Regions from separate parts of the Halobacillus sp. 12SKB genome, predicted to be linked through region 3. Evidence: predicted binding sites of a transcription regulator. Region 3 holds the regulator's gene; each other region holds the start of a gene.
The links. The regulator LexA, encoded in region 3, represses DNA repair genes until DNA is damaged. The targets are predictions, from matches to a motif close to CGAACATATGTTCG.
Positions count from the first base shown of each region.

Region 1: a site for LexA is predicted at 2,445-2,458, ahead of ACQ4XT_RS13955 (WYL domain-containing protein). Genes of this name have one in related genera too.
Region 2: a site for LexA is predicted at 5,955-5,968, ahead of ACQ4XT_RS07505 (YolD-like family protein). Genes of this name have one in related genera too.
Region 4: a site for LexA is predicted at 1,592-1,605, ahead of ACQ4XT_RS19940 (YhjD family protein). Genes of this name have one in related genera too.

Region 1 is NZ_JBRFWR010000001.1:2,807,880-2,815,558, forward strand. It holds gene ACQ4XT_RS13945 (glycoside hydrolase family 3 N-terminal domain-containing protein) at 1-1,810, shown strand, start outside; gene ACQ4XT_RS13950 (hypothetical protein) at 1,970-2,269, shown strand; gene ACQ4XT_RS13955 (WYL domain-containing protein) at 2,485-2,712, shown strand; gene ACQ4XT_RS13960 (hypothetical protein) at 2,838-3,020, opposite strand; gene ACQ4XT_RS13965 (CobW family GTP-binding protein) at 3,137-4,084, opposite strand; gene ACQ4XT_RS13970 (MBL fold metallo-hydrolase) at 4,230-5,018, opposite strand; gene ACQ4XT_RS13975 (hypothetical protein) at 5,542-5,904, shown strand; gene sufU (Fe-S cluster assembly sulfur transfer protein SufU) at 6,016-6,447, shown strand; gene ACQ4XT_RS13985 (CobW family GTP-binding protein) at 6,444-7,421, shown strand; gene ACQ4XT_RS13990 (NAD(P)/FAD-dependent oxidoreductase) at 7,482-7,679, shown strand, end outside.
Region 2 is NZ_JBRFWR010000001.1:1,537,174-1,544,852, reverse strand. It holds gene argS (arginine--tRNA ligase) at 1-256, opposite strand, end outside; gene ACQ4XT_RS07530 (YwiB family protein) at 253-693, opposite strand; gene ACQ4XT_RS07525 (hypothetical protein) at 778-1,224, opposite strand; gene speB (agmatinase) at 1,323-2,195, opposite strand; gene speE (spermidine synthase) at 2,201-3,031, opposite strand; gene ACQ4XT_RS07510 (transglycosylase domain-containing protein) at 3,171-5,222, shown strand; gene ACQ4XT_RS07505 (YolD-like family protein) at 5,595-5,939, opposite strand; gene ACQ4XT_RS07500 (hypothetical protein) at 6,077-6,304, opposite strand; gene ACQ4XT_RS07495 (YwhD family protein) at 6,406-6,948, opposite strand; gene ACQ4XT_RS07490 (GNAT family N-acetyltransferase) at 7,014-7,598, opposite strand; gene ACQ4XT_RS07485 (ABC transporter permease family protein) at 7,595-7,679, opposite strand, start outside.
Region 3 is NZ_JBRFWR010000001.1:3,154,033-3,161,711, reverse strand. It holds gene hflX (GTPase HflX) at 1-686, shown strand, start outside; gene ACQ4XT_RS15780 (methionine gamma-lyase family protein) at 742-1,989, shown strand; gene ACQ4XT_RS15775 (MerR family transcriptional regulator) at 2,116-2,520, shown strand; gene glnA (type I glutamate--ammonia ligase) at 2,545-3,876, shown strand; gene ACQ4XT_RS15765 (hypothetical protein) at 3,991-4,125, shown strand; gene lexA (transcriptional repressor LexA) at 4,257-4,880, opposite strand; gene ACQ4XT_RS15755 (YneB family resolvase-like protein) at 5,182-5,841, shown strand; gene ACQ4XT_RS15750 (DUF896 domain-containing protein) at 5,926-6,159, shown strand; gene tkt (transketolase) at 6,340-7,679, shown strand, end outside.
Region 4 is NZ_JBRFWR010000001.1:3,960,940-3,968,618, forward strand. It holds gene lepB (signal peptidase I) at 175-711, opposite strand; gene ACQ4XT_RS19935 (TVP38/TMEM64 family protein) at 766-1,413, opposite strand; gene ACQ4XT_RS19940 (YhjD family protein) at 1,624-2,040, shown strand; gene ACQ4XT_RS19945 (competence protein ComK) at 1,961-2,488, opposite strand; gene ACQ4XT_RS19950 (DUF3939 domain-containing protein) at 2,795-3,244, shown strand; gene ACQ4XT_RS19955 (SDR family NAD(P)-dependent oxidoreductase) at 3,245-3,991, opposite strand; gene ACQ4XT_RS19960 (fatty acid--CoA ligase family protein) at 5,397-6,938, opposite strand; partial or broken gene lplA (lipoate--protein ligase) at 7,098-7,679, opposite strand, start outside.

The DNA.
Region 1 (7,679 bases), 350 kb from region 3:
TGCTTCCATTGCAGCTAGAGAAGCGGCTGTCGCGGGCGTCCACGTCACATTCGCTCCGATGGTGGATTTATCACGGGAACCGAGGTGGGGACGTGTCATGGAAAGTACCGGGGAAGACACCTTCCTGAACAGCCAGTTCGCCCGTTCATTCGTCCGGGGGTTTCAAGGAGATTTGGAAAATGATCCTTATAAAGTAGCTTCATGTGTCAAACACTTCGCTGCCTATGGGGCACCGGAGGGCGGCCGTGATTACAATACCGTCGATATGTCCGAATGGCAGCTGCGTGAAAACTACCTTCCCGCCTACAAGGCTGCGTTAGATGAAGGTGCTCAGATGGTGATGACAGCTTTCAATATTTTAAATGGCATGCCATCGACAGGAAATGAACCGTTAATGAGAGGACTTCTCCGGGATGAATGGAACTTTGATGGTGTGCTCATCTCTGATTGGGGAGCGGTGAAGGAATTGATCCCTCACGGCGTCGCAGAAAATGAAAAGCAGGCAGCAGAAAAAGCGATGAAAGCGGGCGTCGATGTCGAAATGATGACATCCTGTTACGTTAATCATGTAGAAGATCTGATCGAAGAGGGGACATTGGAAGAAAGCATCCTCGATGAAGCTGTGCTGCGCATCCTGCAATTGAAACAGAAACTCGGATTGTTCGATAATCCTTACCGGGGAGCGAGTGAACAAGAGGAAGAAACCCATATCCTCTCCGCTGAAAACAGAAAAGCATCCCGTGAACTGGCCACAAAATCGATGGTGCTCCTGAAAAACGAACAGACCCTGCCGTTGCAGCAGGATCAAAAAGTCGCACTGATCGGTCCGTTTGCCGAAAATACCGATATCCTCGGGCCATGGTCATGGGGAGGTTCAGCCGATGATACCGTTACCGTTGCTTCCGGCCTCTCCCAATACTTAAATGAAAGCCAGCTCCTAACTTCAGCCGGATGCGGCATCGAAACGGGAACGGACGAACAAATGGAAGCCGCATTGCAAAAAGCGGAACAGGCGGAATCCATCGTTGTAGCGCTTGGGGAGCATTCCGATATGAGCGGGGAGGCTGGCTGCCGGGCAGACATCCGCATTCCTGAGATCCAGCTAGAGCTTCTGAAAAAAATCAAATCATTAGGCAAACCTGTCACAGCCGTCCTTTTCAATGGTCGTCCCCTTGATCTACGGGAAGTCATCGAGAACGCCGACGCCGTCATTGAGGCGTGGTATCCAGGAACCGAAGGCGGGAACGCGCTTGCCGATCTCCTGTTCGGCGAAGTGAACCCTTCGGCTAAATTGACGATGTCGATGCCTTATTCCGTCGGACAAGTGCCGATCTACTACAACCGTTACAATACAGGCCGTCCTAAAGGCGCGCCAGATGCGCAGGAGCGCTATGTCTCTCAATATCTTGATATCCCGAACGAACCATTATTTCCATTCGGCTTCGGAATGAGCTACAGCCGATTCGATTATGACGAACTTACGATCTCCTCTAACCGGATCCAACAAAATGAGTCGTTGACTGTTTCTGTTCAAGTCACCAACACAGGCGACTATGCGGGAGAAGAAATCGTTCAGTTATATGTAAGAGATCTAGTTGGAGAAGTTGTCCGCCCGCTGAAAGAGCTGAAGGATTTCGAAAAGGTTTATCTCCATCCTGGTGAGAAGAAGGTCGTCCAATTCACTCTGACAGAAGAGCAGCTCAGGTATTATCATGCGAACATGGAACATAAGAGTGATGCCGGGGAGTTTGACGTTTTCGTAGGGCCGAACAGTCGGGATACGAAGTCTGAAAGATTCTCGCTTATTTAAATATCTTTACTTCAGAACCACATGGGATTTTCCGTGTGGTTTTTTAGTTGAAATTTATAGGGTCATGAATGCCTGTCCATTAAAAAATAAAAATGTTTTTATAATGACTTATTTCATGGCTTTTAGTAAATATTAGAGGTTGAAACAGGAGGTGAATGCATGAAAATCAAAGGACCGATTTTATTAGGCATTTTAATTGCAGCGATTTTGAACGGTTGCGCTGGCAACGAACCAAATGAACCGGAAGATGTGAATTACCAGCCGACACGTTATGACCAGGACGATCAAAGAAACCGTTTGGACAGAGATGATGGCGAGGATACGAGGCCTGATGTTGATTATCCGATCATCGATAGAGAGGACCAGGAGATCGAGTTTGGTGACAGGGAAATTGATCTTGAGGACCCTTTTGATGAAAGAACTAATAATGACGATAACAACCGGGAAATGGATGAATAACTGATACAAAACCTCGTTGTACATCAGAATAGCCCTGGCGTATGCCGGGGAATATTTCGCCCTGTGGAATTTTTTGGGAGTAATATTCTTTGTCATTTTTAAGCTTTATAGTATGACTAAAGACCTTCATTTACCAGTTTACTTCTAATGCCCGTGTGGTAACATATACATAATCAGAACAAACGTTCGCGCTTATGTTAAGGGAGTGATCATCAATGAATGGCGTATTGAGAAGGGCTTTAGAGGAGAAACAACAACTGGAACTCATCTACATGGCTGACCAAGGAAAGATCTCACAAAGGGTCATCCGCGTAGTATCCATCAAAGAGGAAACCGTTTTGGCTTATTGCTATACTCGTAAGACTGTGCGGTCGTTCAAGCTCGCCAATATTTTGTCTGTAACCCCTTATAAAAAGAGGGAGAGCTATAAAAAGACACTTTGAAATCCTGTCATCGAAATATGGTGAATGTACGGTTGCTCTAGTGGAAACTAGAAAAGGTACATTAGAATCGTTGAGATTTGCAAGAAAATAAGTATGTAAAAAAAGAACCACAAAATAGTGGTTCTTTAGTCTTTCATGGATCCTGCCTCACGCGATGTCATGGCGCCTATCCCTGCGTTTACATCCTTTTGAATTTCCTGCTTTACTTTATTTGGATCTGTCCCGGAACGGCCTGGATTCAATGGTTCCGGATTCTCTCTTCTTCCTTGTCCGACCTCAATTCCTGCCTTTGGCTGGTTCGTTGCCATTACCCATCACCTCCATATTTGTAGGTTTAGCGACAACTCAAAAAATAATCAGATGTATAGACCTTTCCTTCCTCGGGGGAGGGATGAGTGGTGTTTAAATGAAAAAAACACGCCTACTAATCTTGCGTACTTGAATGTGAAGGAGAAGATTTTTCCTCTACCTCTCTCAGTTCCTCTTTCAAAGCCGCATGATCAAGATCATCACCAATAAACACTAAATTGTTTTCCAAATTTAGAGGAGAAGGGGTGAAGCTTGGCATTCCATAAGCATATTGAAAAAGTTGAGTTCCTGCTTGACCTGTCAGTCGTATATATCCCTTAATACGATAAATCTGCTCAGGCATGGACTTCAAGAAGTTTTCAAATCGTTCCTGGTTAACGGGAGAGGAGAATTTATGAACATATGTCTTAATATGAAGATGGTCGATCGTTTGTTCTTTTTCATGGTCACGCCTTTGTTTAACCTCTATATTTGAAAAAGTATCCCGGGGAACTTGAGCGTGTTTAGCTGCAAGCACCTTACCACCAGGGTTTATCTCATTTAATTCTCTCATCAATTTCTCTTTATTTCGTATTGTAAGCTGGTCTGATTTATTCAATATGACAAGGTCTGCATGCTTGACTTGTTCTGTAATCAGCTTTCTGAGTGGGATTCTGAGGTTATGCCGTCCTGCCCAACTATTGGGATCGACCATGGTGATAATCGAATTCACTTTAACTTTATCGGATAAAAGGGGCGTTAAACACGCATCTAATACCTCAACCGGGTGTGCAACACCTGTCGTTTCTATATAGAGGACATCCAGATCATGTTGGAACAGGATATCCGAAATTTGAGTTTCCAGTTTATCAGAAAGTGTGCAGCAGACACAGCCGTTTAACAGTTCTTTTAAAGGGGTGCCCTCAGGCAATGACTGGGTATCAATCGGCAGTTCGCCTGCTTCATTCATGATCACGCCTACTTTTCGTCCTTTTTGATATTCTTCTTCCAGTATTCTCTGCAATAGCGTGGTTTTTCCTGAACCTAAGAAACCAGAAAGTATGTGGATGCCGGTGAGTTCCATTCATAGACACTCCTTGTGAAGTAAGTAATAAAGTTTGGATAGTCTTCTTCCTATCTCCTGATTGAAAGTACCTGAGATCGCCGAATTATGCAAACAAGTGAATCACTTTATCTATAGTCATCTTTTTTCAATCCTTCGGGAAGCCTTAATGTTTTTCTGTGAGCAGGGGCTTCCATCGATCATTGCCATTATCCTGATCGATATATCCCAGGCCGGGAAATGGGTAATGACATACAAAGAGCATGATCCCTTGCTGCTTAGCAAAGTCCATGATGGCTTTTCTCGTTTGACGTCCCTTTTCCGGGGAAACTTCCAACCCGATATGCGATGGGAGATGATTGAGGGTTGAGGGGTCATTCAATAGATCAGAGACAATGAGAAGTCTTTCATTTTCTGAATTCACCATGACAGAAAGGTGCCCATGGGTGTGTCCCGGCGTATGAAGGAGTTTGATTCCTGGAAGTATTTCGATGTCCTTATGTACCAGGGTGATGGAATCCTCCAATTCAGAGAGGATTCTATATTCTTTTGAACTTTTCTTATCCGCCCACATTTCCCACTCTTCCACCCGCAGGTAATGGTTTGCGTTGGGAAAGGAAGGTTTCCCGTTAATCACAGCTCCTCCAATATGATCTAAATGCCCATGAGTTAGAATGACCTCATCAATGTCTTCTCTGCAAATTCCGTGTTCAGCTAAAGAATGGAGCAGTTGACCGGCCTCCTCACATTCCCCGCCAAACCCTGTGTCTATGAGAATATTTTTATCTCCATATGAAAGGTGAATAAAGTTGAGAGGAGCATGAAATTCAGCAGGGAAATTTTGAACGATAGGATCAGGTGTATGAGCGAAAAAGAAATCTTTCGTTACCGGCATTCCCCCATCAGAAATCACCAAAGCGTTGAAGTCTCCTATGCGAAAAGGGTAAGTATTCATTATAAACCTCCTATAAATATATAAACCACTCGAAATAAAAATGGGACATCTTATTCAGATCATCGTTTTTTATAGTTTCTAAATGCTTAGGAACACCACTAAACACATGGCTCTTCCTTTCGTAATACGCGCCTTAAAATAAATGATTGATCTTGTCACCAGCATTGTTACAGCTGCCGCCCATACAAATCATTGGATGATTGGTTTTGCATATGTCTTGTGTAGTCATTTATTTCCTCCCGCAATATTATAAATAGTAATAATTACTATTTACTTTGGGGGATTTTCATTCTAACTTCATTTCATTAAAGATGCAACAAATCCATTCCAAGGATTTGCAGTACGAGTAGAATGGAGGGGGAAGTACAAAATGAAACAATTAATGCTTGTTCTTATAGAAAATTAGTGGTACATTATATTCCGAGAACAAATAGTAATGATTACGATTAAGTTTTTTGACAATAAATACAGGTCCAAATTCCATAAGCTAAGGTTTGATTCTCACTAAATCAGAGGTGAAACAATGAGTGATTATTTAATGAAAACACTGACCGATCATATTGTCCGTACCCTGCCGCAAAAAAAGAGAGAAATATATAACTATGTGATAAAGATGGAGGATGAGATTGCAGAAGAAGTGACTTCTTCAGGAGAGTTCATGGACCGTCTCAAACATGACTCTCCTCATAAACGTGCAGCGGAACATTTTGACTTAACTTTGTTTGAATTATTACAAATGATGAAAGAAATGGAGGAAGAAATCGCCTGCCAGCTTGCCTCGAAAATGGATGATGTCAAGTGGATCGATTGTACAGACATCATTCGAGCTAGATCGAATGTAAAGGAAAATCAAAAAATCTACTTTGTATCACTTCCGCATTCGTAACGAAACTGGAATCAGTCAAAGGGGGAAATGGCACGGGATATGCCAGGCAGAGTCCTGTAATTTTATGGGCTCGTCTACGCTTATCATCATAAAGAGTGGGAGGTTATGAAAATGTTAGATGATCTATATCGTAAAATTGTGATGGACCACGCCAAATACAAACGAAATTATGGAGCGATGGACGGAGAAAGAGATATTCATAAAATCCATTATAAAAATCCTACTTGCGGAGATATTATGGTCTTATATGTAAGCGTAAGGGAAGGGGGAATTGAAGATTTATCTTTCGAAGGCGAAGGCTGCAGCATTAGTATGGCTTCATGCTCCATGATGACTGAGCTTTTAAAAAACCGTACCGTAGAGGAATGCCTGAAGAAGAGACGTGCCTTTGAGCGCTTAATAAGGGAAGGGGAACAGGAGGATGAGATTGATTTAGGGGATGCCGCATCTCTCCAGGGCGTACATAAATTACGGGCAAGACATCATTGTGCTCTTATGCCTTGGAAAGCACTTGATCAATGGTTGGAGGAGCAAAAAACATGACGGCAATTGATACAAGAATCCCTGTAACCATAGTAACGGGGTATTTGGGATCGGGTAAGACCACTTTCCTTAATCAGCTGCTCAAGCATACAGAAGAAAAAACAGCACTCATAGTGAACGAATTTGGAGAGATAGGGATTGATGATCAGCTCATTGAACAAACGAAAGAAGAAATCATCGAAATAAACAGTGGTTGTATTTGCTGTAATGTACGCAAAGATTTAATTGATACGTTATCCATGCTTGCGATATCCAGGCACGAGAAAATGATTGAGTTTGACCGCGTGATTATTGAAACGACAGGACTCGCTGATCCTGCACCTGTTGTGCAGACATTCCTGATGGACAAAGAAATGGTCGAAGATTATTTCATCGATGCGGTTTGTACATTGGTTGATGCGAAGCATATTTCCAGACACTTGGATCAACAGGGGGAAGCTATCAATCAGATCGCTTTTGCAGACGTTGTTCTTGTCAACAAAGTGGATTTGGTAACAAAGGATCAGCTTACGGATCTGCGAAAAAGATTGGAACGCATCAATCCCACCGCCTCGCAACACCTTTGTGAGAACAGCCGGATTTCACCGGATGAAGTTCTAGGGATTCATTCCTTCGACTTGCAGGAAAAATTGAAAGTACATCCGGATTTTTTGAACAGCCATCACCATTCCCATGATGACGAAATTTCTTCTTTGGCTCTCCGGGAAGGAAAACCATTGAATTTGAAAAAGCTGAACCTTTGGTTCTCCTTTCTCGTCCAAATTCAGGGAGAGCATTTATATCGGTACAAAGGGGTTTTGAACATTGAAGGAAAAGAAAAACGCTTTGTCTTTCAAGGCGTTCATATGCTTTTTGCAGGAGAGGAAGCAGGTTCGTGGGGAGAGGATGAGCGTGTAAGTGAGCTTGTATTTATTGGAAAGAACTTAGATAAAAAAAGTCTTACGGAACAGTTCCGGCAGTGTGTGACGGATTAGAAATTTTTTTGCAAAGTTTTAAATCGTAATGTTTACTATTTAATGGAGAGGAGGATTCTCATGAACCAATACGATGTGCTCATTGTAGGTGCAGGTGCTTCAGGAATTGGAATAGGAATTCTCATGAAGCAAATGGGATGTGAAAATTTTTGTATCATAGACCGGGGGGAGATTGGGGAAACCTTTCGGAGATGGCCGGAAGAAATGAGATTTATAACCCCATCTTTTCCATCTCAAGGATTTGGCCAAACAGACTTA
Region 2 (7,679 bases), 1.6 Mb from region 3:
CAATTTCAATTTTTTCAATCGATGCTTTAGACTTGTCGAACTGCTCCACAAGATCAGTCGCGATGGCACGCGGATTCTTTTTAGCTACGCGCGCGAGCTGCATCGCCATGTTTGTAGCATAATCTCCGTGCGCTTTGTCTTTTGGCTGCTCTAGGATTACTTCAGGCATCTCTTCCTCTGAAGCCAATTCAGCAGCAAGGACTGAGCGTACGATTTCATCCTTCAGTTTTTGTTCCATTTGTTCAACGATATTCATGAATCGCTCTCCTCCTCAAACGTCAACGTCAAGCGGTGGGCTTGAGTCACTTCATGGTTTAAAGTCATGGTATAGCTTAAATACAGTCGTCCTTGTGCGGATTCTCCTAATGATTGGAATTCCACTTTATCTGTATAGGTCTTCATATGAAAATCACCATAGGTATGATGATACAAATTTTCCGTCTCCGTGGATGTCTGGAAAACCTGGCGCATCTCCACGCCACCGCTCCGTTTGATGCTGACATGTTCTGGTTTGACCGTCACCATCGTACTGACCGCTTCTCCGTCTTCCGGGTGCTCAGTAAAGGTGAGCACTTGCGTATCGCCTCGTTTGAAAAACTGCCCAGATTCCTGGATCTTCATCGTTTCTTTACGATCCCCATCCTGTATCTCCGTTACAAGCTGCACCTGGACATCTTTTGCGTTACTTGGCATCTTCCCTCCACCTTTTCTATCGCCTTTTTTACGTACATGATATAACTAATATATTATAAGAATTCGAACAGAAAAACGCAAGCATCATTGTAACAGAAGGTTGACGTACTCATTGACTTCCTTGACCTGGGCGACATGATTCGGAATGGAATATGCCGCATATAGAACTAGGATAGCCAAAACAATCGTCAAGTACCACTTGAATGATAGATTTTTTTTGAACGGACGGCGGTCCGGAACAATGACGAAAAGTAAAAATGGAAGCAAGAGACCGATCACCCATACATCTGTACTCCATTGTTTATTTTCCACAGAAACAGCCAATGTGAACTGCAAAAGGTCGTTCATGCGATCCTCTACGTTCACTTCTGCCACCTCTTCTTTCCCTATTCCTTCAAGGATTACGAGTGTATCTCCATTCAACTCATACGAGATATTGGATGGGTTCCAATTTGCTCCGTAAGTGAGAAACAGCAAAGGGAGCATAATCAATACATAAATCCCTGCCACTCCTATCGTCTTTTTATCCAAAACAAATGCTCCTTTATATCGTGTCTTTTCAAATAGGTCAATCCATATAGAAAAGCCACCATGAAGACCTCTCACAGTGGCTTGTTCCATTCTATCATTTATTTGACGAACCCTAAAAGCATTTCGCGGATGAACTTGCCCGCAGCAATCTGCGTCTTCTCTGTCGGATCATACGCGGGAGCGACTTCAACGAGGTCCGCTCCCACAATGTTCAAATCGCTGTCGGCTATCGCATGGATGCTTGCAAGCAGTTCTTTCGACGAGATCCCGCCCGCTTCTGCCGTCCCTGTTCCAGGGGCAAAGGCAGGATCGAGCACGTCGATATCAATTGTGACATATACCGGACGGCCGGCAAGTTCAGGCAGCACTTTTTTCAAAGGTTCCAACACTTCAAACTTAGCCATATGCATACCAGATTCTTCGGCGTATTGAAACTCTTCACGCATGCCGGAACGGATGCCGAATGAATAGACATTCTCTGCCCCCATCAGCTCACAAGATTTGCGAATCGGGGTTGAGTGGGACAACACTTCCCCTTCATACTCTTCACGAAGGTCCGCGTGGGCATCGATATGAATAATGGCGAGGTCCGGATGTTTTTTATACATCGCTTGAATGACAGGCCATGTGACGAGATGCTCTCCCCCTAGACCGAGGGGGAATTTTCCTTTTTCAAGCAATTCATCGATATACCCTTCAATAATATCCAGACTCCGCGCAGCATTCCCGAAAGGCAGCATCAAATCGCCGGCATCATGATAGTCCACTTCTTCCAGGTGACGATCAAGGTACGGGCTGTATTCTTCCAGCCCAATGGAAGCCTCACGTATACGATTCGGTCCGAAGCGTGAACCAGGACGGAAGCTGACAGTCCAGTCCATCGGCATGCCGTATATGACAGCGTCCGCTTCTTCCTCCGTCGCCCGGCTCATGATAAATACTTTTCCAGAGTAGGATTCATCAAAACGCATGGAAGTCACTCCTTCGTAAGATCTTTGACGAACTTCGGCAGTGCAAAGCATGCGCGGTGGATTTCGTCTGTGTAATATTTCGTATCGATATCTTCAAAACGTTCCTCTTTGACTTGTAGAGGGTCATGAACTTTACTTCCCATCGTAAATGTCCACAGTCCACTTGGATAAGTCGGGATGTTCGCTGTATATACTTTTGTAATCGGGAATGTTTCTTTCACGTCGCTATACACCTGGCGGATCAGATCCGCTTTAAACCATGGGTTATCCGTTTGGGCTACGAAAATGCCATCTTCTTTCAATGCTTTGGCAATTCCCTCATAGAACCCTTTGGAAAAAAGATTAACCGCTGGACCAACAGGTTCGGTGGAATCAACCATGATGACATCATACTCGTTTTCACTTTTGGCGATGTGCATGAAGCCATCATCCACTTTCACTTCTACCCGTTCATCTTCAAGTGCCCCGGCAATGGAAGGCAGATACTTTTTCGAATACTCGATGACTTTCCCATCAATTTCAACAAGAGTTGCTTTTTCTACACTCTCATGTTTCAAAACTTCACGGATGACGCCACCATCTCCGCCACCCACGACAAGAACGTTTTTTGGGTTCGGGTGGGTAAACAATGGAACATGGGCAACCATTTCGTGATAGACAAATTCATCCTTTTCTGTCGTCATGACCATGTCATCAAGAACGAGCATATTCCCCCACTCCGCTGTTTCCAGCATCTCTAAATCTTGAAAGTTTGTCTTCTCACTGTGCAGGGAGCGATTGACCTTCGCTGTAATCCCGAAATGATCGGTCTGTTTCTCAGTAAACCATGTACCCATGTTGCATTTCTCCTTTTTCATCTATGAAATATCTTTCATCGTTTATACGTTTGTTTCACTCAAGAAGTTTATTTTACTACGTATTCTCACATAATAATAGCAGTCTTTATACATTCGTAACAGTTAGGAGTATAAAAGAATGCGATCATTTTTCAGAACCACTTATAGATGGGCGATCCGAGGAGTGAAACTCACCGTCTTTGGCACAATCATAGGGATTGTCGGAATCATCGGCGTACTGATCTACGCCATCACCCAGGGGCCTCCATCATTGATGACTGAACAGAATACCGTCTTCTATGGGACGGACGGGGAAATCATAGGAGAAGAGCAGGGCGCAGAAGAACGTTACTGGATCAATATAGAGGAAATGCCCGAATCTATCAAAGACGCGACACTTGCGATTGAAGACCGGCGTTTCTATAACCACTTCGGTTTCGACTTGAAGCGTATTGCGGCAGCTGCGCTTACGGACCTTAAGCAAATGAGAATGGCCGAGGGGGCCAGCACCATCACCCAGCAATACGCAAGAAACCTATACCTGTCCCATGATAAAACGTGGAAGCGGAAACTGAACGAGGCTCTTTACGCTCTACGATTAGAAATTTTTTATAACAAAGATGAAATATTGGAAGGTTACTTGAACACGATCTATTACGGACATGGGGCTTATGGGATTGAAGCTGCGAGCCGGCAGTATTTCAATAAACATGCAGAGGACCTTACTTTGACTGAAGCCTCCATGTTAGCTGGAATCCCTAAAGGTCCGACCTATTACTCGCCACTCGCAAACGCGGAACGAGCAGAAGCAAGACAGCAGCAAATCTTAGCTGAAATGGAAGAGAACGGCTATATCACATCCTCTGAAAAAAGAGCAGCTGTAGAAGCGAGCATCTCCTATGCGGACGATGAAAAAGAAGAGATCCAGGAGATTGCTCCCTATTTCCAGGACCAGGTCGTTACAGAAGCGGCTCATCTACTTGATGTAGACAGAGAAAGTGTGCAGACAGGCGGCTATCATATATACACCACTTTAATTGAAGCTCATCAGCGAATTCTGGAAGAGCAGGTGAAAAGAAACATTCCAGGAAGTGAAGAAATCCAAGTCGCATCTGCTGTGATGGATGGCCATTCTGGAGCGATCACGGCCCTTGTCGGTGGTAAAGATTATGGAGAGAGTCCGTTCAACAGAGCCACCCAGGCGAAACGGTCCGTTGGTTCTACTATCAAACCTTTTCTCTATTATGCAGCGCTTGCGGAAGGGTACTCCCCTGTCACGATGAAAGAGACGCAGCCTGTTGAGATTGAAGTAGAAGGTAAAACCGATCCTTATATTCCATCCAACTTCAACGACCAATATGCAGAAGAACCAATTTCCATGGCTCAAGCCCTGGCCGTTTCCGATAATATTTATGCAGTGAAAACCCACATGGATATCGGACCAGAAAAACTAGGAAAAACGATGAAGACATTCGGGGTCGAGGAAACATTCAAACCACATCCTTCCCTTGCCTTAGGATACTCCTCCATCTCCCTTTTTGATATGGTCAGTGCCTATGGAAAAATGGTGAAGGGAACGGAGTCCATTGAAGGTCATACGATCGCTAAAATTACGGACCGGCACGGGAATGTTCTTTATGAATACAAACCATCTTACAATAAAGACGATGCTGTCGATCGAGTACGGGCGTTCACTGTCTCCCACATGATGACAGGAATGTTCGATCCTGTCTTAGATGCCGATTATGCATCTGTCACAGGTACTCCAATCAAAGGGAAGCTTTCACGCATGTATGGAGGGAAATCCGGAACCACCGACAACGACAGCTGGATGATTGGCTTCAGCCCTCAATACGTCTCCGGTGTATGGGTCGGTTATGACGAAGGCAGTAAGCCGCTCGAAGACTTCAACGACCACCGATATGCCAAAGCCATCTGGGCGGATACGATGGAGAAAATACATGAGAATGAGCCTACAGCTGCCTTCATTCCACCACCAGGGGTAAAAGGAGTCTACATTGATCCTGAAACCGGCTATGTTGCAGGTCCCAACTGTCCTCAGGAAAGGTTAGTGTACATGGAAGAGTCCGATATTCCTAAGGATGTTTGTGGCGGGGACGAAAGTAAAGATGTGGATGATGAATTTAAAGATGATCCATGGTTCAAAGATGTGGTGGACTGGTTCTTTTAAAGCGTTCTCGGTCGCTTTGGAGCGATCCATGCCTCCTTTGGCGCGATCCTCGCCTCCTTTGGCGCGACTCTCGTTCCCTTTGGCGCGACTCTCGTTCCCTTTGGCGCGACTCTCGTTCCCTTTGGCGCGAAAGGTCATCCTCACAACGGATGACCTTTCGCTTTTTTTAAAAAAACAATGAATCAACGTTCATCACAAAATAAAAAAAGACAGAGAAAACGACCGGGGGAACCGGTCGCTTTCTCTGTCCTAGTAAACATGTATAACCCATGTGTTACTTAATATATTACCCTTATCGCTGATTCGTCAAGATTGGGCGTCTGAATTCTTACACTTTTTTCATGAACATTTTGTGAACAAATCGTGAACACCTTACAAAATAGCGAGGTCAGCAATATCATTCAGAGAGATGCGGACCTTCTCTTTCGTCTGTCCATCCACCCCTACTACTGTGTGGTTGTTACGGTTTACATGGGTCACCTTCATCCTTATATCTTCATACTCGAAACCATTGTGGACTCTGACCTGGACAGACAGATTGTCCGTTAGTGCCCGCTGCAAAAGAAAGTCAATTTCGACAGCTTTCTGTTCATCCATGATTCCTTTTTCTACACGCTGATCTTCTTTCCAAAGTTTTTTCACCATCTCTACATGCTCCGGTAGCATGAGCGATGTCCACTTGATCGTCCCGCGATCACGATTCCGGTTATCCATCATTGGCTCCCTCCACCACGAACGTTTGTTCTTATTCTATCATAAAAGAGGGAATCGTAAACTGGAATTTTCATACTTAGCCACACAGTCCTATGTCCCTGTGCCTCTTTTTAAAAATGGGAATAGAGACTTGCCTCGTCCTAATCCAATTCTTTGTTTCCTGCGTTCGCCTTTTTCTGATAGCCGAACACGAATATGCAACTCACATAGATCACGAAAGCGCCTGAAATAAACCATAATCCTGATGTTAAATACTCATGATCTGCGTAAAAAGACCATTTAAACAGGAAATGAAGGATTCCTGAGATCAATCCCACAAGAGCAATCACAAAATGAAACACTACATCATCTTCTAAAATCTTTTTCAAAAAAAACACTCCTTTCTTTCACAACAAAATCTAATGAGAAAGAGGGAAACCCTACAGATTTCCCTCTCTACGTAACGATGCTATGACCTTACAGTTATGAATTATTGTACACCTAGGGAATCTTTTAGTTCCTGCGCCGTGTTCTCCCATAATTCCGGTTTAAAGTCACGCAAATATCCGCCGAGCAGCTTCTTCGACTTCTCATCAAGGTGATCGACGACAAACCGCCCCTTCAAGGATTTATCCATATGATTTACATGTTCAGGCATCAATTTGTATCCGCGCTTGATGGACCGGTCCACGACAATCTCACTGGCGGCTACGCCATGATAACACGGTTTTCCTTCCTGGTGATCGACCGTGACCCAAGCGATCCAATATTTTAGTCCGTTTTTAACGACTTCACGATCGGTAATGAACTTGATGCGTTTTTCTACTTTACTACGCGCGTGAAGAGCACCCATATCAACATAGGCTTCGTCTTCATTAGGGTCCACAATAACCGGGGTCATATTCTCCAAACTGATGGAACCGACACCATAACCTCCATGTCCATCCGTGGAATCATCTTTAATGATTGTGAATTGGTTCTTCTTTTTATCGTTGTTTTCACCATTGTTTTTAAATTGATCAAACTCTTTCATAAAGCGATCCTCCTCTTCAATCGTCCTCTTATTTTGTCCCATTTTAACATACAAAACAGTTCTTGTTAGAAGAGATGCTTCATGAATGATTGGTCAAACGTTTGTTTAATCTCCCCATATTCCTTTTTCAGCATCGAAAACACCACAGTATCCTGAAATCTCTCTCCATCAAAATCTGTTTCCCTCAATACTCCCTCTTCGCGGAAGCCAAATTTATTCAAGAGCTTTCGTGACCCCTCATTTCCAGCAAAAATGTCTCCGACAATCCGATTCAGATTCAATATCTCAAATCCATAAGGCAGAACAGTAAGAAGTACTTCTGTCATAACCCCAGTCTTTTGGTAATCCGGGTGAATGACCGCACCCATTTCTGTTTTTCTATGCCACAGATTCAATTTGTGAAAACGGAACAGGCCGATGCATCTCCCTCTTCCATCCTCAATCACCCACGGAATTTCTTTTTGTTTATGAAATCCAACCAGTCTTTCTTCTACATAAGCTTCCATCTCCTCCAAAGACCGGACAGGATGGGGAGTGATGTACTTCATCGTATCCGGACGGCTCATGAACTTGAACAAAGAAGGAGCATCGGTTACTTTTAGTCCTCGCAGCTTCATCTTTTCCATTTCAAAGACAGGAATATGATTCATATCGACTTTCTCCTATATCCATGGTCATCCCGAGATTCATCAGTCCTTTTCTGTTCTGGCACAAACTCAAAATCCGCTTCC
Region 3 (7,679 bases):
GTGAACAATACCGGAAGCGGAGAAAAGAAAACCGCGCCTTTCAAGTGGCGATCGTCGGTTATACGAATGCTGGTAAATCGACTTTCTTCAATAGAGTAACCGATAGCCAGTCCTTTGAAGAGGATTTATTGTTTGCTACACTCGATCCTCTGACAAGGCAGATGAGCCTTCCTTCTGGCTTTTTGGCTCTCCTTTCTGATACGGTAGGTTTCATTCAGGACTTGCCAACGACGCTCATAGCAGCATTCCGATCTACGTTAGAAGAAGTGACAGAAGCAGATTTTATCGTTCATATGGTTGATGCTTCACACCCTGATCATATGCAGCAGGAAAAGACGGTATTGAAGTTGTTGGATGAACTTGGGGCTGGCCAACTGCCGATACTAACCGTTTATAATAAGAAAGATCTTCTGAAGGAGGATTTCATTCCGCACTCCTTCCCTTCACTGACAGTGAGCGTGCATGATCCAATTGATCGTAAACGTGTTCTTCATAAAATCGAAGAGGTTTTAAGAGAAGAGTGGGATGAGTATGATGTTTTCGTGCCGGCTTCTGAAGGGAAACGGCTGCAGCAATTCAAAGCCTACAGTATGATTACGAGTATAAATTTTTATGAGGAAAAAGAGGGCTATGCCCTTCATGGTTTCATCCATCCCGAACGCCCATTGAAACACCAAATTTTATAAATGTGAACAAAACGTTGGAACAACGAAATACTGCAAGATAGGAAGAGGACCCATCATGAACATTCAAGAATTGAAACAGCGTGTAGAAAAAGAGATTAAGAACCAACATCATAGGGTTGACGAGATTGTCGAGAACAATCAAGAAAAAGTTTTAAAGGCCTTCCATAAACTGAGGGTCAGCGATTCTCATTTTAACCCGACAACAGGTTATGGCTATGATGATTTCGGACGGGACACTCTGGAAGCATTGTATGCAGAAATATTCAAAGCGGAAGATGCCCTTGTCAGACCTCAGCTCATCTCAGGAACACATGCAATCACCACTGCCTTATTCGGAGTACTACGTCCGGGAGATGAACTGCTATACATATCCGGAGAGCCTTATGACACCCTAAGAGATGTCATAGGTTCCGAGGACGAGAAGGATACAGGTTCTCTACGGGATTTTGGTATCAGCTATCAAACCGTTCCTTTAGAAGAAGACGGGTCTTTTGCTCATGATAGAATCCGAAGAGCTATGCAAGAAAAGACGAAGGTCGTAGCCATCCAAAGATCAAAAGGGTATGAGGACCGCCCTTCATTTCTCATTGATGAGTTACAATCGATCATTCGATTTGTGCGTGAGATAAAAGACGATGTGATTATTTTTGTTGACAATTGTTATGGTGAATTCGTAGAAACGAAAGAGCCGCTTGAAGTAGGCGCTGATATGATCGCTGGTTCGTTAATTAAGAACCCGGGAGGCGGAATTGCCAGAGTCGGTGGTTACATTGCAGGACGTAGATCCCTAATTGAAAAATGCAGCTATCGTTTGACGGCTCCTGGGTTAGGGAAGGAAACGGGCCCGAGTTTGAACAGCCTGCAAGAGATGTATCAAGGGATTTTTCTTGCCCCTCATGTCGTGGGAGAAGCTTTGAAAGGAGCTATTTTCACTTCGAAATATTTAAGTGAATGGGGTTTCGACACCAACCCGGCTTATGATGTGAAGAGGACAGATTTAATTCAGTCCGTCAACTTTAAAACCGCTGAACAAATGATCAGCTTCTGTCAATCCATTCAGCAGGCATCTCCAGTCAATTCCCAATTCAAACCAGAGCCGAGCGTCATGCCGGGGTATGAGGACGAAGTGATTATGGCTGCAGGGACTTTCATTCAAGGAGCGAGTCTCGAATTGACCGCTGACGGTCCTATTCGCCCCCCATATACAGCCTTTGTCCAGGGTGGATTGACTTATGCGCATGTAAAGATCGCTGTCGTACAAGCAGTGCAGCAGTTGGTAGAAGAGGGTATGGTCAAAGCTTGAAGTAAAGGTAATGGTAACCCTTTCAAAAAACAACTCCAAATTGTGTGAACATTCCTCACATATGTTGACATATCCCTTTCGTGTCGTATAATTAAAGTATCATTCTTATGGGGAGGTGGCACGTCGATGAGTGATGAAATTCGTCGTTCTATGCCGTTATTCCCGATGGGGATTGTTCAATCATTGACAGACCTTACTGCACGGCAGATCCGGTACTATGAACAGCACGAGCTTGTTCAGCCGGCCCGTTCAGAAGGGAACCGCCGCATGTTCTCATTCAATGATGTCGATCGGCTTCTTGAAATTAAAGACTTGATCGATCAGGGTGTGAACATGGCCGGAATCAAGAAAGTTCTGAAGCTGAATGATCAGCCAGATAATGAGGTATATGATGAGGACCAAGTGAAGGAAGTACACAATGAACTTACTGAAAAAGAACTTCGTCGTATGCTGCAACGAGAACTATTCACAGCGGGAAGACAAGGTAAATTAGCAATAAGACAGGGAGAAATGTCAAGGTTCTTCCATTAATATTGTGTTGAGAGGAGAAATTCAATGGGTTTAACTAAAGAAGAAATTTACAAAAAAATCGATGAGGAAAACGTCAAGTTTATCCGCCTGCAGTTCACGGATATGCTTGGTACAATCAAAAATGTAGAAATTCCACTAAGCCAGTTGGATAAAGCTATTGATGGCATGATGATGTTTGACGGGTCCTCTATTGAAGGATTCGTTCGTATCGAGGAGTCAGATATGTATTTGGTGCCAGACCTGGATACTTTCGTCGTCTTCCCTTGGACTTCAGAAAAAGGGAAAGTTGCACGATTCATCTGTGACATCTATAACCCAGACCAAACTCCTTTTGAAGGGTGCCCACGCTACAATTTGAAGCGTAACATCAAAAAAATGGAGAAACTCGGATTTTCTGCTTTCAACATTGGTACAGAACCTGAATTTTTCCTATTCAAATTAGATGAAAAAGGCGAACCAACGATGGAATTGAATGATAAAGGCGGCTATTTCGACCTAGCACCGACCGACCTTGGTGAAAACTGCCGTCGTGATATTGTCCTTGAGCTTGAGGAAATGGGCTTTGAAATTGAAGCGTCTCACCACGAAGTAGCTCCTGGTCAGCACGAAATTGATTTCAAATATGCAAATGCCGTCAAGCATTGCGATGATATCCAAACATTCAAACTCGTCGTAAAAACTATTGCGCGTCAACATGGTTTGCATGCAACATTCATGCCTAAACCATTGTTTGGTGTAAACGGATCTGGTATGCACGCGAACATGTCTCTTTTCAATGAAAAGGGCAATGCGTTTTTTGATGAGAAAGGGAAGGAACAACTTTCTGAGGTGGCTTATCAGTTCACAGCAGGCATTATCAAGCATGCAACGAACTTCACAGCCGTGACGAACCCTACCGTCAACTCCTACAAGCGTCTTGTACCAGGGTACGAGGCACCGTGTTATGTAGCATGGTCCGGTCAAAACCGTAGTCCACTCGTACGTGTTCCGACATCCCGTGGATTGAGCACAAGAATCGAAGTGCGCAGTGTGGATCCATCAGCGAACCCATACATGGCGATGGCTGTACTTCTTGCTGCTGGACTGGATGGTGTGGAAAACAAACTGGAAGCACCTGCTCCTGTCGATCGAAACATTTACGTGATGGATAAGAAAGAGCGGGAAGCTCACGGGGTGAAAGACCTACCTGCTACATTGTATGATGCACTGGAAGAGCTGCATCAGGATCCAATTATGGTAGAAGCCCTTGGCGAACACCTATTTGAACACTTCATTGAAGCGAAAGAAATCGAATGGGATATGTTCCGCACTCAGGTTCATCCGTGGGAGCGCGAACAATATTTGCAGACGTATTAAAGTTTAAAACCCTTGAGGCCTTTAGCTTCAAGGGTTTTTCTACGTATTTCTATACTTTTGAGAGGTTACATATAACAAAAAACGAACGAATGTTCCTGCCATAGAGGTTTACCAATGGAAGCATACTTACAGCTTTCAAAACTGGAGAAGATCAAATGGGAGTGGATCTATATCAAACGCGAAGGCGCGCCTGATCACAAAGAGTGGTCAGAGTGGTCGGCATTCAGGATGAACATATTACTGCTATGAGCCAAAACAGGTGAGAATGATCATAATAAATAATATATCATCTGAACTTCCTTTAACCTCTATCCGTAAACGCTCTGGAGTGTGACATAAATAAAGAAAGAGGCGAGTTTAACTAAACTCGCCTCTTTCTTTTAGTGTACGGTCCTGTATAGACCTACGACTTTTCCTAGAATGGATACATCCTGTAATAGAATGGGTTCCATCGTTGCGTTCTCAGGCTGCAGGCGAACATGATTTCTTTCCTTGAAGAACCGCTTCACAGTGGCTTCCTCGTCTTCTGTCATCGCAACAACGATGTCGCCGTTCTGTGCGGTTTGTTGTTGTCTGACGATGACCATATCCCCGTCAAGAATTCCTGCCTCAATCATACTTTCCCCTTGTACGATTAGTACGAATGTGTTGTCATCCGACCCTGCAAGTGTATCGGGTAGAGGGACATATTCTTCAATGTTTTCAACAGCTGTAATCGGTGAACCCGCCGTGACTTTACCGATTACTGGAGCGTAAGAAGCTTCACTTCTCGGGATGCTGTGATCTTCTTCTAATTCAATTACTTCGATGGCACGAGGTTTGGTGGGGTCGCGTCTAATGTATCCTTTTTTCTCCAATCTGGATAAGTGACCGTGCACAGTCGAACTTGAAGCAAGACCAACGGATTGACCGATCTCCCTTACGGACGGTGGATATCCTTTTGCTAGAACCTGTTCTTTAATAAAATCTAGTATTTCCTGCTGCCGCTTTGAAAGTTTACTCATAGATTAGCACCTCGTACATAGGATTATAGTAACCACATTGTACCACTTATATTTCAAAAATACAAACACGCGTTCGAAAAAAACCATTGACAAGAACTTGTGTTCGTATATAATAGGAATTAACAAACGCGAACACAGGTTCTTAGGAACGTTCGTTCTAGGAAAGCGGAGGGGTTATCAATGTTTAACAAATTATCTAAGCTGGATTACACCTACATCATTCTTTTTATTGTTAGTTTTATCATTCTCTATTATTCTATGGTCACAGCTGTTTAATAGAGAAAGAGAGAGGAACATCCAAGTGAGAGTAATTTTGTATTGCAGGGTAAGTACGGAAAAAGAAGCTCAAGTAACTTCTTTAAAGCGGCAGAAAGCTGAGCTGACATCCATGGCGGAGCGTCACGGCTTCGAAGTTGTGGATTGCATTGAAGAACAAGCGAGTGGTTACGATATCGAACGTGAAGGGATTTTCCGCATGCTGGAATACTTTTCTTCAGGGCGTGCGGAAGCCTTATTAATCCAAGATGAAACACGATTAGGCCGAGGAAATACGAAGATCGCTTTGTTTCATCAAATGAACCGTTTGAAGGTCAAGGTGTACTCCCTTTCAAATCATGGAGAATTACAGTTATCGGAATCAGATTCGATGGTATTACAGATTGTTGGCATCGTAGAAGAATACCAAAGGAAAATACATAATATGAAAATACGGAGGGGGATGAGAAAAGCGGTAGAGGGCGGCTACGATCCCTCCGCCAACTTATCCAACCGTGATCAGGCACCCGGCCGTGAGAGGATCGACTTTCCTATTGAAGAAGTTGTTCGCTTAAGGAAAAGTGACCTGACATTCAAAGATATCGCAGCGACTTTGAGAGGTTTGGGATATGATGTATCAAAAGCTACGGTGCATCGCAGATACAAGGAGCACCTATCGCTTGAAAAAGAAGAAGAATCACGATAATATAAGGTATGTAGACAAGGATCTTAGGATTTCTTGTCTTTTTCATGTTTTACGATCCAGACTATGAGTAAAGGAGAAGGATCTATGTTATCAAAAGAAAAAATTAATCGTATAAATGAACTAGCTAATAAATCTAAGCAGGAAGAGCTTTCGAAGGAAGAAAAAGCAGAACAGCAGAAGCTGCGCCAGGAATATTTGAAAAATGCACGTGCATCCTTCAAAAATCAGTTGAAAGGTGTGACCGTCATTGATCCGAAAGGGAATGACGTAACTCCAGAGAAGCTTCGTCAAATGCAAAAGAACGAAAAAAAGAATTAATGCCAAATCGTCCGTATTCGATAATTTTCGAATGCGGATTTTTTCTTGTTTAATTCCCTGGATAAGGGGGAAATTAGGTTTGAGGCTGTGCGAAATTTTGCACAAAGCTTGTTTCAAAATGATTTTCATTATAGGATAATACATGGTACATATACCTGAAAAGAAAGGGGAATGTTGAACATGGCAAACAGCCTTGAACAAACATCAATCAATACGATTAGAACTTTAACAATCGATGCAGTAGAAAAAGCAAACTCCGGACACCCGGGAATGCCGATGGGTGCAGCGCCGATGGCATATACACTATGGACTCAGTTCATGGATCACAATCCGAAAAACTCGAACTGGTTTGACCGCGACCGTTTCGTCCTATCAGCCGGACACGGATCTATGCTTCTTTACAGCCTGCTCCACTTATCCGGTTATAACGTGACGATGGACGACCTTAAGTCCTTCCGGCAATGGGATTCCAAAACCCCTGGGCACCCAGAGTTTGGTCATACAGACGGTGTAGAAGCAACTACAGGTCCCCTAGGACAAGGTATTGCAATGGCGACCGGAATGGCGATGGCTGAAGCTCATCTTTCCGGAAAATATAATCGCGAAGGGTACAACGTTGTTGACCATTACACATATACGATTTGTGGTGATGGTGACTTGATGGAGGGAGTATCACAGGAATCAGCTTCTCTTGCCGGTCACCTAGGCCTTGGTAAATTGATCGTTCTTTATGATTCCAACGACATTTCTCTTGATGGTGATCTTGATCGTTCCTTCAGCGAAAGTGTTGAAAAGCGCTATGAAGCGTATGGATGGCAAGTGATCCGTGTCGAGGATGGAACGAATACAGAAGAAGTAGCGAAAGCACTAGAGAAAGCAAAAGCGAACACAGATCAACCAACAATGATCGAAGTGAAGACAGTCATTGGGTACGGTTCTCCTAACAAGTCTGGTAAATCTGCTTCTCACGGTGCTCCTCTAGGTGATGAGGAAGTAACAGCTGCGAAACAGTTCTACGAGTGGGAACACGAGCCGTTCCACGTACCTGAAGAGGTTTATCAGGACTTTAAAGAAAAAGTTCAGCAAAATGGTCAGGATAAAGAAGAATCTTGGAACAACTTAATGGTTCAGTACAAGGAGGCTTATCCGGAGCTTGCGGAAGAATTTGAGCGCGCAATCCGCGGAGAGCTTCCTGAAGGCTGGGATCAAAGTCTTCCAACATACCAGGTCGGAGAAGACAGCCCTGCAACACGTGCTGCTTCAGGAGATGCGATCAATGCACTTTCTAAAGCTATCCCTAATTTCTTTGGTGGTAGTGCCGATCTTGCAGGTTCAAACAAAACGGCCGTTAAAGATGAAGAAGACTTTTCACGTAACAACTACGCGGGTCGAAACATCTGGTTCGGTGTTCGTGAATTTGCCATGGCGGCTGCTATGAACGGAATGGGCCTTCACGGAGGGCTAAAAGTCTATGCGGGTACATTCTTTGTCTTCAGTGACTACCTGCGTCCAGCTGTCCG
Region 4 (7,679 bases), 810 kb from region 3:
GCACGAGGAGGCTTGCCGTCATCCCCGCAGGAAAGCGAGTAGCTTCCCGACCACCCCTGACGCCTAACATAGCAACGAATCCCGGAAATATCGAAATCATATCTTCCACAATCCTGCCATATAGTTGAATAACGATAGACATAAAAAAACCGCCCTTAAAGGGACGGTTGCGTTTTAGAACTGCACGCCGAGTTGGTTCATAGGCCAGTATCGGACATCCACTTTTCCGACGACTGTATCAGCAGGTACAAAGCCGAAGTATCTACTATCCAGGCTGTCCCGTCTATTATCCCCCATCACGAATAAGTGGCCTTTCGGGACTTTCTGGTGTCCGGTCACCTCTTCCAACGTGAAATCTTCCGTAAAAGGCAGTCCATCATCCGGACGAAGTGGATCGAGGTAACTTTCATCAACACGTTTACCATTGATATACAGCTGATCATCTCGAACAGCAATCTCATCCCCGCCGACTCCTATCACGCGCTTCACATAATCTTCTTCTTCATTTGCGTGAAAGACAATAACCTGCTGCCTTCCGATATCCCGCCAATCATAGACAGCTTTGTTGACCATTAATAAATTTCCGTCATAGAGCGTCGGCTCCATTGATTCGCCGTCTACAATATAGCTTGCGAATAAATAAGAGCGGAACACAAAAGCCAGCAACAGGGCGAATAATACCGTTCTGATCGCTCTTTTATACTTTTTCATTGTTTGCGCCTCCAGGTGTTATGCTACAAACATTTTACCCTTGCTGAGACAAACTTAATCCACACTCTGCGCTTTCTGTTCCGCCTTCATTTGTATTCTCTTTTCGATATACTTTCCAAGGACCCAGAAAAGCAGAATGCAAACGCCGACAACAATGGATTTCACTGGATTCTGCGCAAACGATGCAATGCTTGAACCTACATAGGCAATCGTAAAAATCATGACAGCTTTTCCTAAAAGGACGGCTAGGATAAATTGTTGTCTACTGACATGAGATAACCCGGAAACCACATTAATAATGGATGAAGGTGAAAAGGGAAAGCACATGAGCAAGAACAACGGTCCAAACCCATGCTCCTCCACCCACTTCGTCACTCTCTTCACTTGCTTCTGTCTTGTAATCTTCCTGAACAAACGCTTGTCCCCTAATCGGCGAATAATAAAAAATACGCACAAAGATCCGAAAACAGCCCCTAGCCATGAATAAAGAAACCCTTTGAATAACCCATAAACGACAGCATTGGCTAAAACAAAGGCGACAAGTGGCAAAATCGGCAAGAATGCTTCAATAAGAGGAAATAGGATGCCCGGGATTGGTCCAAACCGTTCCAATCCTTCCAGCTGCCTGATGATGTAATCAAATAATTGGTCATTCTCCGCTAAATGGCGCCATTGGTTGATTTTTTCAAACACTGAATCCATGATGCTGCTCCTTATGTACACTAGCGACCAGTGTATGCTTTTCTTTATTTTATCTGAAATCCCGCTCCATGCCTACCAGTATGTGAGTCATTATCTATCATTTCCCCTTCCTGCCATTTTCAACCTTTTTAAAAACTAGCTTGCATACATTGGACCTTTCCGTGGTATAATACAAACAAGAACACTTGTTCGTATTCGGAGGAGAATGACATGAGGTATCTAAAACAAAACGAATTGGATCTCGCTTCCCGCTATTTGTTTTTATCTATGGCCATCACTGTAATCAGGCAGGATCGGAAACACATGGAACAAGGGAAATTCAAAATTAAGGAGCCGTACATGGAGATGCTCGGTAAAATGGAATTGGAAGCGCGGAAAGAGCGGAGAGAACTTAGAAAGCAAATGGACCAAATGAAGTTGCAGGTCGTTGAATCCGGCAGGAACGATTCCTTTACCTCTTTCCTTTTTTTGGCTCATGGATATGAGGAGAAGCGCAACTATTTCAATCCAGCCATCCGAAAGAAAGTGGAAAATATTTTGTTCGAGCTTATGAGAAGGTCTCAGCGATCCGTTCGGCACGATGATCAGCAACCACAGGTGTCGAATGGAACCGGTCCTCAAGAATGACGCGCAAATGAGCGGTTCGTTGAACTTGATTGGCGAACATACCATCAGAAACAGGAAGATTGACGGACATCCCGTTCGTAAATTGAACAGTCGTTGTTTTGTTGGGCTCTCCACGGTAGGAGCGGATATATTTGTGGGCGATCCAGGAGCAGTCTTTTCGTTTCGGGGAGATAATCGGGAAGAAATAAATGCCCATCGCTTCTGATATGACAATCGGGGGTTTATGTGTGTAACCGGTCAGCTGCTTTGTACCAGCGATCCGACCATCGAGGCTGCTTGCAAAGTAACGGCAGGAACGATCAATTAGATCACTTGGACATTTTGAAATGACAAAGCGCTCATCCGTCTCCAAAACTTCCGTAACAGCTTGTCCATCCTCTGCGTTTTTGGCTATAAGAGCAATGGTCTGCGGATTAATCTCATATTCTTTTCCATGAACATATGTCATCCACTACAACACCTCTTTCTTTTCAAGTGGCGGCAGTCTCCACTTAGGTCGATTCTACCGCTCATATTCTTTAATTTACCAAATCACCCAACAAAAGTCTAAACATTCTTAAAAAATGTTTCATTCCGACGATTCTGCTATACTACAATTACACCTTTTCTTCTTTCTGCCCTTTGTTTCCTCTCTGCTCTTCACCACGACCAAAGTCAGGATTAAGTAATGTGAAGAAATCGAGTTCAGGCTGAACCGGTTGATCTTTCATTTGAAACACCTCTCAAGCAAAATTTCATTTAGGAGGAATACAACATGTGGAGCCGAAAAAAAAACAAGAAGCCGAAACTGGAGAAGAAGGATTTATCCATCCACGATGTCCGAAAAGCCGTCCATGCCTATGCGGATGCCAAACCGAAAGATGTTCCTCTGAGTGTGATCATCAAAGAGGACCTTTCCTTGGATTATGACCTTTTAGCCCCCTACTTAAAAGCTGTACCTATTCAAAACTTCTACATGTCCCGGGAAACCTATGAATTGTTTGAAGAACAGGATCGGGATCTTGCCCTGGATATTGACCTCGTTCAACATGCCGTCGATCAATATATGAAACAGACGCAGGAGCTTCCTATCATTGATGATGACCCATACAAACGGATAAGTTATTATAAGCTCGAAAATCATCATTTGTTACAACGCAGACCAGAACGTGACTTTTATCTCACAAAAGAAGAATTTATGATTACCTACAAAAAGCCTAAATGATCATCGATCAGCCGTTCCTAACGTCATTCCACCATCCACAACGATTTCCGTTCCCGTACAATAGGAACTGTCGTCAGAAGCAAGGAAAGCAATAGCTTTAGCTATTTCCAGGGGCTGCCCAATTCTACCGAGCGGGATAGAATTATAAAAATCCGGTACCCCTTTTCCCTCTGTCGCCATCTCCGTCTCCACGCCGCCTGGGTGAACCATATTGACACGAACTCCGGACGGCCCGAGTTCAATAGCTGCAGCTTTCGACATAGCCACCACAGATGCTTTGGTTGCTGCGTATGCAGATGACTGACTAATCGGAGCGAAAGAAGAGATGGACAAGTTATTCACGATGGAACCCTTCCCCTGTTTAATCATATAAGGAACAACGGCCTGCATTCCGAAAAATACCCCAAGCTGATTCACTTGGATCAATTGCTGATACTCCTCCGTTTTCATTTCTATAAAAGGCTTTCGGATTAAAAGACCGGCGTTATTCACAAGTACATCCAGCCGCCCGAACTTTTTGACGATCTCAGCTGTTGCAGCTACCCATTCTTCATTCTTCGTTACATCCAACTGTACAGCCAATGCTTCAGAAGATCCGGTCGATGCCACTACCTCTTCTGCAAGGTGGACATTTCGTGCTCCAAACACCACCGATGCTCCAAGAGATAACAAATATTCTGCAATGACCTTTCCCTGTCCACGATTTGCACCAGTCACCAACACAACTTGACCATCTAACTTTCTCATCACCTTTAAGCTCCCTTCCATCCATCATTCCGTTATTTTAAACACAATTACCAAAGCTCATACTTTCAAATCCAAAGCTCTGCCACACACAACTTATTTAAGTAAATGGCAGGATTTTTGCAGACTAAGTTTCGAGACTTTCCAGGGTTCGTTACCTGGATTATGCGCCAGGGGTGGCTGGGAAGGTACTCGCTTTCCTGTGGGGGAGTGGCGAGACTCCTAGCTTAAGTGTGCAGGCGCCTTGATCAGCGGCGTATGGACTGGACTGAGCTGGCGGAGATAAAGGAAACATGAAGAACGGAGTGATTCGATGTTGACTTATCGTACAGAAGCGAGGGAAGTCTCACTAGCCGCTAGGCGCCGGAACCGGATAACCAAAAGGACGTGTGGGACAGGTGAGACCCCGGAAGGCGTAGCCTGAGGAGGCTCACCGCCCGCCCCATGGAAAGTGTTCAAATGCGGAATCGTCCTGGTAGACACGACTGGCATAAGCAGAACAGCAAAGGAATGTGTTTTTCATTCCTTTGCTGTTCTGCTTATGACGCAAGTGTCTGGACGATGGAGCAAGACGAACCTTTTCCCGGAGCCCCTAGAACCACTCAATTGTCTCGAAACTGAGTCTTCAAGGGAGCTTATATTTAAAAGGCCAGGCATAAAAAAAGTGCCCATGCTCGCGTGAGCATGGGCCAAAAGAGACGACTGGTTAACTTTTGAGTGAGGGAATAAATTGTTGGAAAAGTTCTTTTGAGAGGAAAGACTTTTCCGTGACACTCATCAGTAAACAACGTTACTGACCTATTTATGACAACCAAATCATAAATAGTTATGAGATAAATAAGCATCACCGCTTATCTGTTTCTATTGTAATATATCCTAGGTCGAGCTTCACCGAAAAAAAGTTGCGGAGGTCCGCAAACTGGTGCGAATTTTCTAGTAAATGACATAGGACAACTTTAAATTCTAGTTATATTGTACGGATAATCCGATTCACCTCCTCTGCCAGTACCTCTTCTTCTTTTTCAATTTGACGCTGTTGTATTTCAACATCAAGTAGAACAGCATATGTCTTTTTTCTTGTTCCCTACACTTCTTCATAAGAAGATAGCAATTCCTTTTGAACGAACCAATCCACAAGTAAGCCATCAAAAAATATCCGGTGATGGTCAAACCACCAGATATATGAATATGAATTGCCGAGGTCCTCCATTTAATTTGCGAACTTCCGCAAATATCTTAGTGCGGTAGGGATGGCGGTGTCCGCATCATCCACTCGGGATCCGTAGTAACTAACCACCCATCAAAAATCTCGAAACTGAGCCTTCAAGTAAAGGGAACTTTAGGTAGAAAAGGAAGATCTAAAAAGCTCAAAGTCTATTCGACTTTGAGCTTGGATAGGATCCTAAACTTATTTAGAATTCGTAAGTTGTTCCCGTAAATTTTTGCGAAGAATTTTCCCAGTTGTGTTTTTAGGAAGCTCAGACATAAATTCAATACGAGAAGGGACCTTATACTTCGCTAAATGATTTCGGCAATATTCTTTTAGTTGTGTTTCTGTCAAAGTCGGTTTTTTTGATACGACAAAGCTTATGACTGTTTCCCCCAGCTCAGGATCGGGTGTTCCTACAACCGCAACTTCAGTGACATCTTCATGCTGGTACAGTACTTCTTCTACTTCTCTTGGATAGACATTGTATCCTCCAACAAGGATCATATCTTTTTTTCGATCGACGATGTAAAAATATCCGTCTTCATCCTGTCGTGCCATGTCTCCTGTATATAACCACCCATCACGAATCGTGACTGCGGTCTCTTCAGGAAGTTTATAATATCCCTTCATGACGTTCGGACCTTTGACAATTAATTCGCCTACCTCACCAGCAGGCAGCTCTTCACCAAGTTCATCCACCACTTTATTTTCTACATTTTTTATATTTTGACCTATGGATCCTGCTTTTCTTGGTCGATCCAGGGGGTTGAAAGCTGTAACTGGTGAGGCTTCGGAGAGTCCGTAGCCTTCTGAAACACGTACGTTGAACTGTTTTTCGAATGATTCCAATAAAGCGACCGGCAGAGAGGAACCTCCAGAAATGCAGAGGCGCATGTGGCGGAACGTTGGTGCCTGTTCTTTACCTGTCTGTAATAAATAGTTATACATGGTCGGGACGCCGGCAAACACCGTTGCCTGGTGTTCTTCTGCCGTTGCAAATACTTCTTGAGGAGAGAATTTAGGTACGATTAATACGGTTCCACCATTCATGACCGGTGCATTTAAGCAGACCGTCAAGCAGAAAACATGAAACATCGGTAACGTAGCAATCACACGATCCTCCGAGGTGAATTCCAGGTAATCCGCTACATCCGTCGCATTCGAGTATAAGTTCTGATGTGTGAGCATCGCGCCTTTTGGTTTCCCTGTCGTTCCAGAAGTGTATAGAATAACTCCTACATCCTGATCATCGAGTGAAGGGGCCTCATAATCTAAACGACCCTCAGCAACAACGTTTGTAAACGATTTCATTTTTCCGTTCAAAGAAGAAGTCTCCAAATCCACCCCTGTCCCGGTGTCTGCTACAAAATAGTGGCCGACCTCAAGATCATGGTCCATAACTTCAAACTTCTCGATCAATACATCCATCGTGATGACAGCCTTGACGTCTCCATTTTTCAAAATGTAACTCATTTCATCAACAGTGTACGTAGGGTTAATCGGTATGACGGTTGCTCCTGCCCGGAGTGCTCCGTATAGCCCGATCATGAACAAGGGACTGTTCCCACTCACAAGCGCAAGGTGATCTCCTTTTTCATAACCTAGTTCAGACAACTTAGAAGCGAATTTAGTGACTGTGGCATCAAACTCTTGATAACTCACCCGCTGGCCTTGAAATATGTAGGCATCTTTAGCCGGATGACGCTGAGCCGTAAGCGACAGTTGTTCGCTTAGATTCATGTATGCTCCCCCTTAATTATGAATGAATAGTCATTCATTTTATTAATTTTCAATATAATTATAAAATACTGAAAACTTTTTAGCAACATTTGTCGTCATAAGGCACTTGGAGTGGAATATAGAAAAAGGAACGATCCTTAGATAGGACCGTTCCTTTTGTTAATAGACCATATCAAGAAAGTCTTCTTTGCTGATTTTACCAAGGTAGTGAGAAACATCCAAGTCACCTAAAGCTTCAGATATCGCCTGGCGTTCATACTTCGTACCAATTAATGTTTCTTCAATCTCATTGATGTCCCCCACACCAAAGAAATCACCAAATATTCGCGTTCTGAATATGCCCTTTGGCTACATCAAGACGAATGTCATAGCTTCCGGCACCTTCAATTCGCTTCGTATGCTGAATATTGAATTTCGGGGACTTGCCGTAATTCCAATCCCAATTCTTATAGCGTTCTTCTGCAAGCTTGTAAATGTTATCCCAATCTTCTTCCGTCAACTTATATTGAGGAACATCCTTCACATCTTCGACATCGAAAATATAACGGAGAATCAAGTTCTTGAACTCTTCCATCGATATCTTTTCATCAAGGAATTCAGAGATATTCGCCACACGACTACGAATGGATTTTATTCCTTTCGACTTGATTTTCTCTGTTTTCACGTTCAGCGCAGAAACAACGTTTTCAATCTCTGAGTCCAGCATTAATGTACCATGACTGAACATGCGACCCCGGGTGG